One region of the Brachybacterium ginsengisoli genome, then DNA from elsewhere that is predicted to be linked to it. Evidence: riboswitches for the same ligand, from Rfam matches in the RefSeq annotation. Region 1 holds a riboswitch; the other holds the start of a gene.
What was found. Region 1 has a riboswitch for FMN ahead of pnuC (nicotinamide riboside transporter PnuC). Riboswitches for the same ligand answer to the same signal wherever they lie in the genome.
Positions count from the first base shown of each region.

Region 2: it holds a riboswitch for FMN, as region 1 does, so the genes downstream of both, ribD (bifunctional diaminohydroxyphosphoribosylaminopyrimidine deaminase/5-amino-6-(5-phosphoribosylamino)uracil reductase RibD) here and pnuC (nicotinamide riboside transporter PnuC) in region 1, are expected to answer to the same signal.

Region 1 covers NZ_CP023564.1:1,952,277-1,957,850, forward strand. The annotation lists gene CFK41_RS08690 (RsmB/NOP family class I SAM-dependent RNA methyltransferase) at 1-1,120, shown strand, start outside; gene rpe (ribulose-phosphate 3-epimerase) at 1,117-1,803, shown strand; FMN riboswitch at 1,840-1,957, shown strand; gene pnuC (nicotinamide riboside transporter PnuC) at 2,049-2,756, shown strand; gene CFK41_RS08705 (phosphoribosyl-ATP diphosphatase) at 2,865-3,128, shown strand; gene hisG (ATP phosphoribosyltransferase) at 3,235-4,092, shown strand; gene CFK41_RS08715 (PH domain-containing protein) at 4,134-4,598, shown strand; gene CFK41_RS08720 (DUF3866 family protein) at 4,625-5,574, opposite strand, start outside.
Region 2 covers NZ_CP023564.1:3,902,376-3,907,949, forward strand. The annotation lists gene ribH (6,7-dimethyl-8-ribityllumazine synthase) at 320-820, opposite strand; gene CFK41_RS17445 (bifunctional 3,4-dihydroxy-2-butanone-4-phosphate synthase/GTP cyclohydrolase II) at 817-2,070, opposite strand; gene CFK41_RS17450 (riboflavin synthase) at 2,067-2,681, opposite strand; gene ribD (bifunctional diaminohydroxyphosphoribosylaminopyrimidine deaminase/5-amino-6-(5-phosphoribosylamino)uracil reductase RibD) at 2,697-3,752, opposite strand; FMN riboswitch at 3,877-4,006, opposite strand; gene CFK41_RS17460 (DUF721 domain-containing protein) at 4,214-5,002, opposite strand; gene recF (DNA replication/repair protein RecF) at 4,999-5,574, opposite strand, start outside.

The DNA of each region.
Region 1 (5,574 bases):
GCTGGCCCGGTCCCAGGTGGGCGCCGGTGCGGCGAGCTTCGCCAACGCGATCCTGCGCCGCGTGGGGGAGAAGGACCTCGAGACCTGGATCGACGAGGTCGCCCCGGACCGCGAGAAGGATCCCACCGGTCATCTCGCCGTGGTGCACTCCCACCCGCGCTGGGTGGTGCGCGCCCTCGGCGACGCCCTGGCGGGCCATGGTCGCTCCCGCGACGAGATCGACGAGCTCCTGGCCGCGCAGAACGCCGCCCCGGCGGTCTCGCTCGTGATGCGTCCCGGGCTCACCGACCTCGACGAGCTCATCGACAACGGCGCGAGCCAGGGTCGTCTCTCCGTCTTCGCCGCCTCCTGGCCCTCCGGTGATCCCGGCGGCATGGACCCGGTCAAGGAGGGCCGCGTCGCCGTGCAGGACGAGGGCAGCCAGCTCGCCGCCCTCGCGCTCGCCCTCGGCGCCGACGACCTGGTCCTCGCCGAGGACCACCACTGGCTCGACCTCTGCGCCGGTCCCGGCGGCAAGGCCGCGCTGCTCGGCGGGCTCACCGTCGACCACGACGCGGATCTCCTCGCCGTCGAGATGCAGGAGCACCGCACCGAGCTGGTGGACCGCGCCGTCGCCACCCTGCGCGAGGCCGGCTGCGAGATCACGACCCGCACGGCGGACGGCACCACCATCGGCGCCGAGCTCCCGAACCGCTTCTCGCGCGTGCTCGCCGACGTGCCCTGCTCCGGGCTCGGCGCGCTGCGTCGACGCCCCGAGGCACGCTGGCGCCGCACCCCGGCGGACATCGGCCGGCTGGGCACCATCCAGCGCGCGCTGCTGACCTCCGCCCTGGACGCCGCCGCGCCCGGGGGAGTGGTGGCCTACGTGACCTGCTCCCCGCACCTGGCGGAGACCCGGCTGATCGTCGCGGACGTCCTCCAGACGCGGACCGACGTCGAGCAGCTCGACGCCCGCGAGGCCGTGCGCGCAGGGGTCCTGCCCTCCGCCCGCGGCGACATCGAGCTGGGCGAGGGGCCCGCCGTGCAGCTGTGGCCCCACGTCCACGGCACCGATGCCATGTACATCAGCCTGCTGCGCAGGCTGCCCGAACCCACCGACGAAGGGACCGAGGCGGCATGAACACCCCGTACTCCACCGACGGCCACTACATCCACCCCAGCATCCTCAACGCCGACTTCATGAGCATCGGCAGCGAGCTGGACAAGATCTCGACCGCGGACAGCGTGCACGTGGACGTGATGGACAACCACTTCGTGCCGAACCTGACCTTCGGCCCGTCGATGGTCGAGCAGATCGTGGAGCGCAGCGCGATCCCGGTCGACGCCCACCTGATGATCGATGACGCGGACACCCAGGCCCCGGCCTTCGCCGAGGCAGGCGCCGCCTCGGTGACCTTCCATCTCGAGGCCGCACGGGCCCCCGTGAAGCTCGCCCGCGACCTGCGGCGCAAGAACGCCCAGGCCGGGGTCGCGCTCCGCCCGGCCACCGCCGTCGAGCCGCTCCTGGACATCATCGGCGAGTTCGACATGCTCCTGATCATGACCGTCGAGCCCGGCTTCGGCGGCCAGAGCTTCCTCGAGACGATGCTCCCCAAGATCCGTCGCGCGCGCTCGGCGATCAGCGCGTCGAACCTGGAGGTCTCCATCCAGGTCGACGGCGGGGTCAGCCGGGAGACCATCGAGCGCTGCGCGGAGGCGGGTGCGAACGTCTTCGTCGCAGGCTCTGCGATCTATCGCGCCCAGGACGCCGCCGAGGAGATCTCCGCCCTGCGCGAACTGGCCCGGACGCACGGCTCCCACTGATCCCGGCGGGAGTATCCTGACGCGGTCACGACCAGTGACGTGCTCCGGGGTCGGTGAAATTCCGAGCCGGCGGTGACAGTCCGCGACCCGCTCCGGCGGTGGAGCCGGTGGAATTCCGGCGCCGACAGTACAGCCTGGATGAGAGGCGCACGTCCCGCAGGTCCTCGGCGTGCTCTCCGCGCGTCCTGGACCCGCAGGATCCCGTCCTCCCCGGAACTGCTGCTTCCGGTGGAAAGAGGACCGAGATGGACCTGCTGCAGTGGCTCTTCGACGCGAAGATCGAGTTCGCGGGCGGCCAGTTCCTGCTCCTGCGAGAGGTGCTGGGCAACGTCTTCGGACTGCTGAGCGCGCTCGGCGGCATGCGCCGGAAGGTGTGGGCCTGGCCCATCGGCATCGTCGGCAACCTGCTGCTGCTGACCGTCTTCCTCGGCACCGTGTTCGGCAGCCCGAACTCCGTGGACCTCTACGGCCAGGCCGGCCGCCAGGTGATGTTCATCGCCACCGCCGTCTACGGCTGGGTCCGCTGGCGCCGGGCCCGGGACGAGGACGGCACCGCGATCGAGCCCCGCTGGGCCTCGTGGGGCACCCGGGCGCTGCTGCTCGTCGCCCTCGTCGGCGGCACCGCCGCCCTGACCCCGGTGTTCCGGGCGCTGGGCTCCTACGAGCCGGTGTGGGCCGACGCCTGGATCTTCATGGGCAGCCTGCTGGCCACCTTCGGCATGGCCAAGGGCTGGGTCGAGTTCTGGCTGATCTGGGTGGCCGTGGACATCGTAGGGGTCCCGCTGCTGCTCAGCGCCGGCTATTACGCCAGCGCCTTCATGTATCTCTTCTACGGCGCGTTCACCCTGGTGGGCTTCTTCGTCTGGTGGGGAGTGCGCAACCGCACCGACGTCGAGCAGGAGAGGGTCAGGGTGGAGACCGCCCACCTCGACCCCACCGTCCGGCGGGACTGAGCTGACCGGACCGACCTGGCGGGGTCGATCGGGCGCGTGCCGATCGCGCGGGTGTCCGCCGGGCGGGCGGCGGCGCGGGCCCCGGCCCCGGACGCGTACCCTGGGGGCGTGAAGGATTTCGAGGCGCTGTTCGCCGAACTGACCGACAAGGCCCGCACCCGACCCGAGGGGTCGGGCACCGTCCGCGAGCTCGACGGCGGTGTCCATCAGATCGGCAAGAAGATCGTCGAGGAGGCCGCCGAGGTGTGGATGGCCTGCGAGCACGAGTCCAAGGACGATGCCGCGATGGAGATCAGCCAGCTGCTGTACCACCTGCAGGTGATGATGATCGCCAAGGACATCTCCCTCGAGGACGTCTACCGACAGCTCTGAGCCGTCGGGCGCCCTGAGGCGCCGACCGCCGGGGCGGTGCTCCGCCCCACCCCGCACCTCTCGAACCGAACCGTCTGATGGCCGCCGCGTCGGCCGAGGAGGACCTGTGCTCCGCATCGCCGTACCCAACAAGGGCGCTCTTTCCGAGCCCGCCGCCGACCTGCTGCACGAGGCCGGGTACCGGCGTCGCGGCTCGGCGAAGGAGCTCGTCGTGGTCGACGAGGACAACGGGGTCGAGCTGTTCCATCTGCGCCCACGGGACATCGCGGTGTACGTCGGATCGGGCACGGTGGACGTCGGCATCACCGGCCAGGACATGCTGCTGGACTCCCGCACCCCGGCGGACGAGATCCTGCCGCTCGGCTTCGCGGGCTCGACCTTCCGCTTCGCCGCCCCGGCCGGCACCCGCAGCGATGTCTCCGAGCTCCAGGGCGCCCGCATCGCCACCAGCTACGAGAATCTCGTCGAGGACTACCTCTCCGAGCGCGGCATCACGGCCGAGGTCGTCCACCTCGACGGGGCGGTCGAGTCCTCGATCCGGCTCGGGGTCGCCGATGTGATCGCCGATGTCGTCGAGACCGGGACCACGCTGCGCCAGGCCGGGCTCGAGCCCTTCGGCGAGGCGATCATGACCAGCCAGGCCGTGCTCTTCTCCCGCCCGGGCATGGAGCTCGAGGCAGAGGCTGCCCACGCGCTCGAGGTGCTCGAGCGCCGCATCCGCGGCGTGCTCGTGGCCCGCGAGTACGTGATGCTGGACTACGACATCCCCACCGAGCTGCTCGAGCGGGCCGTGGAGATCACCCCCGGGCTGCAGTCCCCGACGGTGTCCCCGCTGCACGGCGGCGAGTGGTCCGCGGTGCGCGCGATGGTCGACAGCCGCTCCGCCCACCGCATGATGGACGAGCTCTACGACGCCGGGGCGCGGGCCATCCTCGTCACGGCGATCCAGGCCTGCCGCATCTGAGCCTGCGCTTCTGAGCCTGCCGTGTCCCGCCCGAGGTCGTCATGAGCGCCTCCGCCCCTGATCCCGGGAGCGAGGGGCGGGAGGCCTCGATCGTGATCCGTCCCCGTGCGGTGCGGGTCGCCGCCTACGTCAGCGCGGCCATCGTGATGGCCGGGATGATCGGCGGCGCGGTGATGATCACGAGCTTCCACTGGGGCGGCAGCATCGGCCTGCTCATGGTGGGAGTGCTGGTGGCGCTGTTCTGTCACCTCGAGGCCTCGGTGACGGTGACCGCCCGTCCCGATGCGCTGGAGGTGCGCAACCTGATGCGCACCCGCTCCCTGGAGTGGCCCGAGGTGCTCGGCATCAGCTTCCCCATGGGGGACCCCTGGGCGCATCTGGACCTGGCCGACGGCACCACCCACCCGCTGCACGCCCTCCAGCGCTACGACGGACAGCGGGCCATCGCCGCCGCGCATCAGCTGCAGGCCCTGATCCGGGAGCGGGGAGAGGCCCACCTCGACTGACCCCGGTCCCGCGCGGAGCTCGGAGCTCAGTCCCGGGGTGCGAGCTTCGCGGCGCAGCGGCCCGCGAGCGCCGCGTACAGGAAGGGGGAGGGGTCCTCGGCCAGGGTCCGGCCCATCGTGGTCATCCGCACCGGCATGTCCTCGAGCGCGTCGCGCAGGCCCTTGCCGTCGATCTCGGTGAGCTGGTGCAGCACACCCCGCTTCTTCGCCGGTTTCAATATCGACGTTTTCACCTGTTTGCGCACTGACTCATGGAATCCGTTGTATCGCGAGTCGTGACGGGCGAGCACGGGGAGCTGGACCTCGGTGAGCAGCGCGCGGCCGTAGACGGTCGCGGAGTGGTGGGACAGCCCGCGATGGCGCTCCCGCTCGTCGGCGTCGGAGACCCGCAGCGTGGCGATCCCCTGACCGTCGAGCACCGAGGCGGCATGCAGGGCCTCGGCCGCCTGGACCCCCGAGAAGCCCCAGCCGGTCCCGGTGCCGAGGTTGCCCGGCCCCTGGATCACGATGGCGACATCGGCCCCCACCACGTGCTTCGCCCCCAGGAGCGCCGAGTGCACGGTGACCGCCTCGAGGTCGCCGCCGAAGGACTGCCCCGCGCTGATCACCGCGGAGAGGAGATCCGCCTCCCGCAGCCGCGCCGCGCTGCGGGAATAGGCCGCGGGCAGCGCGGCGGCGTCGGAGTGGACGTAGGCGATGCGCAGGGAGCGGCGCTGGGCACGGATCCCGGCGATGATCGCGGGCAGCGAGGAGTGCAGGTCCGCGACGATCACCGGCATGCCCTCGATGCTCCGGGCGTCGCGGAGGGTCTCGTAGTGCTCTCCGGCAGGATCGTCGATCGCGTCGACCATGGTCTGCATGGGCGTGTAGCGGGCCTTGACCATGTGTCCGACGATCTCGTCCGCGGCCTGCAGCGAGTCGGGCCGTGCGACCACCATCGCGTCGCCGCCCGTGCCCAGATCCCGACGCACGGCGT
Region 2 (5,574 bases), 2.0 Mb from region 1:
ACCGTCGCTCATCGCGCGCGCGTGCGCGCGTGAGCTGAGGCCGGTCCCGGCGAGAGCGCCGACGGCAGAAGTCCACGAGGACGTCGGGAGACGTCGGCCGAACCTCCCCGATTCTAGCGGAGAACGCCTTGTGAACCTATTCGGCCCGCCGAGAGTGTGGACGACGCGACGCACATCCGCCCCCAGGAGGCGCGGAGACGCCTCGAAACCGGCTCTGCAGGTCCGGGGATGAGGTCCCGTACCCCACCCGGGGCGATCGTGCGGCACAGGGGCCTTCTCCCGCCGCGCGTCGACGGCGTCGGCCCCTGCGCCGCTCAGCTCATGCGCCGGTCCCGCCCCCGGCACGCCGCACGGCGAGCCCGGCGAGCACATCGGCGGTGGTCAGGGCCGCGGCGGCGGCCTCGTGGCCCTTGTCCTCGACCGAACCGGGCAGCCCCGCACGATCGAGGGCCTGCTTCTCGTCGTCGCAGGTCAGAAGGCCGAATCCGACGGGGACGCCGTGGTCGAGGGCCACCCGGTTCAGCCCGTCGGTCGCGGCCGCGCAGACGTACTCGAAGTGCGGGGTGCCCCCGCGGATGACCACGCCGAGCGCCACCACGGCGTCGTGGTCCCGGGCCAGGGCGTCGGCGATGACCGGCAGCTCGAAGGAGCCGGGGGCTCGCACCACCGTCGGCTCGTCGATCCCGGCCTCGGCGCTCGCACGCAGCGCGCCGGCGAGGAGGCCGTCCATGACCTGCTCGTGCCAGGACGCCGCGACGATGGCCAGGCGGGTGCCGGGCTGGTGGGGAATCGGGGTGGTGGGGCTTCCGTGGCCGCTCATGCGGTCTCTCCTTCGGTGGTGGGGCTGGTGGGCAGGGCGGGGAGATCGCGGAGACGATGTCCCAGCCGGTCCCGCTTGGTGGTGAGGTAGACGAGGTTCTCGGGGGTCGCGTGGGTGTCGAGGTCGACGGTCCCGCTGACCTCGACGCCGCCGCCCACGAGGGCGTGCGCCTTCTCCGGGTTGTGGGTGAGCAGCTCCACGGCGCGCACCCCGAGGTGCTCGAGGATGCCGGGGACCGCGGCGAAGGACCGCGAGTCCACGGGCAGGCCGAGGTCGAGGTTGGCGTCGACCGTGTCGCGGCCGGCATCCTGCAGGGCGTAGGCCCGCAGCTTCTCCACGAGGCCGATCCCGCGGCCCTCATGGCCGCGCAGCAGGATCAGCACGCCGCGCCCTGCCCGGTCGATGCGGGCCAGGGACTCCTGGAGCTGCGGGCCGCAGTCGCAGCGCCGCGAGCCGAAGACGTCCCCGGTCACGCACTCGGAATGCACCCGGGTCAGGACCGGCTCGGCGGTCGTGACGTCCCCGCGCACGAGCACCAGGTGCTCGGCGGTGCCCTCGCGCACGGCGAGCGCCTCGAAGGTGCCGTGCTCGGTGGGCAGCGGGACCGCCGCCGTGATCTCGAGCACGGGACGATCGGTGCGCCGACGATGCTCGGCGAGGGCCTCGATGGAGATCATCCGCAGGTCGTGGAGGTCCGCGAACTCGCGCAGGGCGGGGCCGCGCATCATCTCGCCGTCGTCGTGGACGAGCTCCACGATCATCCCCACCGCGGGCAGACCCGCCAGTCGGGTGAGGTCCACGGCGGCCTCGGTGTGGCCGCGGCGCTCGAGCACGCCGCCGTCCTTCGCGCGCAGCGGGAGCACGTGGCCGGGGCGGATCAGGTCAGCGGGCACGGTGTCCTCGCCGGCCAGGACACGGAGGGTGCGGGCGCGGTCGGTGGCGCTGATCCCCGTGGTCACGCCCTCGGAGGCGTCGACGCTGACCGTGTACGCGGTGCGCAGCGGGTCCGCGTTCTCGCGCACCATCAGCGGCAGCTCGAGAGCATCGGCACGGGCGGCGCTCATCGGCGCGCACAGCAGGCCGCTGGAGTGGCGCACCGCGAAGCCGATCCGTTCGGGGGTGGCGGTCGCGGCGGCGAGGATCAGATCGCCCTCGTTCTCGCGGTCCTCGTCGTCCACGACGACCACGGGCAGACCCTTCGCGATCGCGGCGATCGCGTCCTCGACGCGGTCCAGGCGCAGCGCGGTCATCGGGCGTCCTCCGCTCCGGGAAGGAGAGACGCGGTGAGCTTCTCGACGTACTTGGCCAGCACGTCCACCTCGAGGTTCACCCGGTCGCCCACGTGGCGGCGGCCGAGGGTGGTGCGGGCGAGGGTCTCCGGGATGAGGCCGATGGTGACCTCGTCGCCCGCGATCTCCGCGACGGTGAGGCTCACGCCGTCCACGGCCAGCGAGCCCTTCGCGACGACGTAACGGGCCAGTCCCTCGGGCAGCGCGAGGCGCAGCAGCGTCGTGCCGGCCTCCTCCTCGCGGCCCACGACCTCGCCGACCCCGTCGACGTGGCCCTGCACGATGTGCCCGTCCAGGCGGCCGTCGGCCCGCACGCAGCGCTCGAGGTTGACGGTGTCTCCGGTGGTCAGGTCGCCGAGCGAGGTCGCGGCGAGGGTGGTGGAGATGACGTCGGCGGTCCACAGCTCGCCCTCGACCGAGGTGACGGTCAGGCAGCAGCCGCTGACCGCGATGGAGTCGCCGAGGGAGATGCCCTCCAGGACGTGGGGGGAGCGGATCTGCAGGCGGGTGGGATCGGTGCCCGGGGTGAGGGACTCGACGGTGCCGAGCTCCTCGATGATGCCGGTGAACATGGTGGTCCTTCCTGGTCAGGCAGTGCGGGGGCGGGGACGGAGGGTGATGCGGAGATCGGTGGGACCTCCGGAGCTGGGCAGCGGTGCGACCTCGACGAGGTCGAGGTCGAGGCGGTCGGCGAGGGTGGCGATCGAGAGATCCTCGACCGCGGGACGGCCGGCGCCGAGGAGCGTCGGGGCGAGGTGGACGATCAGCTCGTCCACGAGCCCGGCGCGCAGGAAGGCGCCGGTCACGACCGGTCCTCCCTCCACCAGGACGTGCCGGACGCCCCGCTCGAAGAGGGTCTCCAGTGCGGCCGACGGGTCGTGGGTGAGCAGTCGGAGCTCCTCACCGGCGCCGTCGACGGCGGGGAGGGAGGGGGCGGTGCCGGTGCCCATGACGGCCCGGAGCGGCTGGCGGGGGTGGAGGGTGCCGTCGCTCCGGCGGGCGGTGAGGGTCGGGTGATCGGTGCGGGCGGTGCCGGTGCCGACCAGCACGGCGTCGCAGGTGGTGCGCAGGAGGTGGACCTCCTCGCGGGCGGCGGGGCCGGTGATCCACTGGCTGGTGCCGTCGGCCGCGGCGGCTCGGCCGTCGAGGGTGAGGGCGATCTTGGCCGTGACCAGGGGACGGGCATGCTGCAGGCCGTGCTCCCAGCCGCGGTTCAGCGCGGCGGCCGCGGCGGCGAGGTCCTCGTCGATCCCGAGCTCGACCTCGATCCCTGCGGCGCGGAGACGTTCGATGCCGCCGGCGGCGACGGGGTTCGGATCGCGACGGGCCACGACCACTCGGGCGATGCCGGCGCTGATGAGGGCGTCCGCGCAGGGACCGGTGCGGCCCACATGGGAGCACGGCTCGAGGGTGACCACGGCGGTCGCGCCCACCACGGAGATGTCCGCGGACCGGGCGGCGGCGAGGGCGGCGGCCTCGGCATGGGCGGTGCCCGCCCCTCGGTGACGCCCCTCGGCGAGGACCTCTCCGGCAGGGCTCAGCAGCACGCAGCCCACCCGCGGGTTCGGCCCCAGGGGAACGACGGGATCGCCCGCGATCTCGAGGGCTCGGGTCAGCGCCCCTCGCTCGGTGTCCAGCAGCATGCAGTCTCCTCCGGTCCGCTGCTCGCGGTCCCGGAGGGAGAGGAAGGGTGTGCGGGAACGGCGTCGCCAGGGAGTCCGGCATCGTGCACAGGGTGCACGACGACAGCTCGCCCGAGGACGTCGTTCGCGTGCGCTTCCCATCCGGACTCTCACCGTCGGTCCAGGAATCCCACCTGGTCAGCCGAGGGCCAGAGGCCATCGGGTCGCGGACTGTCACCGCCGGCTCGGAATTTCACCGACCCCAGTGCACGCGAGCTGCATCAGCTCGTCGGAATCCACCGTAGCAGTGCCCCGCCGCGAGATGACGCCCCGTGAACGGAGCGTCACAGCTCGTCCCTCACAGCACGTCGATCAGGCTCCCCCCGAACTGCCGACCTCCTACCGCTCGTCCCTCACAGCACGTCGATCAGGCTCCCCCCGAACTGCCGACCTCCTACCGCTCGTCCCTCGCAGCACGTCGATCAGCCATAGGTGTCCCGGGGGCCGCGCCAGGTCACGGTGCGACGGCCCTTCTTCCAGGTGCGCTCGGCGGCGGCCGGGCCGGTGACGGTGAGCTCGGAGATGACGTGGGAGCCGACGCGCTCCTCGATCGTGGTGATCAGCTGCGGGGTGAGCATCCGCAGCTGCGCGGCCCAGGCGGACGAGGAGGCGCTGACCACCAGCACTCCCTCCTCGAAGGAGACCGGCCGGCAGTGCTGCGCGATCCGTTCGCCGACGATGTCGTCCCATTCCTCCAGCACCCGCCCGGCGTTCATCCCCGCGTGCCAGCCGAGACTGCCCAGCACCTTCTTCAGCACGCTGTCGATTCCCTGCGGATCGCGCGGATCCGGGCGCGATCCGGAGTACCCGGGCGCCCTGCCGGACCGATCTCGCACGTCTCTGGCCTGCGTCTTCGCCGAGATCGGGAAGAGTCCTCGGTCTCGCGCCGCGGCTCGCGAGCGGTTGACGGTGCGACGGGCGAGCTCGAACGGATCCGCGGCCGCGGCCAGCTCGGGCGGATCGAAGAGCACCCCGTCCTCGGCATCGGGAGCAGGCTCCCGCACGTCCACCCGCTGCGCCACGGGGGCCGGCTCGGACCGCGAGGGGCTCCGGTCCCCGCCGCGCGGGCGCGAACTCTCCCGCGTGCTCTCGGACGGCACCGGATCCTCCGCAGGCCGCGCCGCCGCACTCGCCCAGGTGCCCAGGTCATAGGGGTTCGCGAGGCGCGGCCGCGCCGGCCCGCCGGAACGGGGCTTCTCCGATCGGGTCATGGCCGGGACCCGCTCCCGCGGACCACGGCCTCGCCGAGCCGCACGTCGATCACATGGATCTCGCCGTCCAGGGAGTCCGGGATGTCGGAGTCGTTCGCCGTGGTGATCAGGACCTGCGAGGCGTCGGTGACGATGCGCCCCAGCCGTTCCCGGCGACGGGTGTCGAGCTCGCTGAACACGTCGTCGAGGATGAGGATCGGCTCCCCGTCGCCGAGGTCTCCCTCCTCCAGGCGCAGCAGGTCGTAGGACGCCAGGCGCAGCGCGAGCGCGAGGGACCAGGACTCGCCGTGGCTCGCGTAGCCCTTGGCGGGGAAGTCGTGCAGGCGGATCTCCATGTCGTCCCGGTGCGGGCCGGTGAGGGTCGAGCCGCGGTCGATCTCCTCGTCGCGACCGGCCGCCAGCATCGTCATCATCGTCTCCTCGAGCTCGCGCGAGGCGGGCAGGGAGCCGACGGGCGTCTCGAGCTGGTCGAGCACGGTGGAGCGATACCGGATCGCTGCCGGGGAGCTCACCTCGCCGCGCTGATCCGGAGGGAGATCGAGGGCCTGATCAGCGCCTTCGTCGGTCGAGAC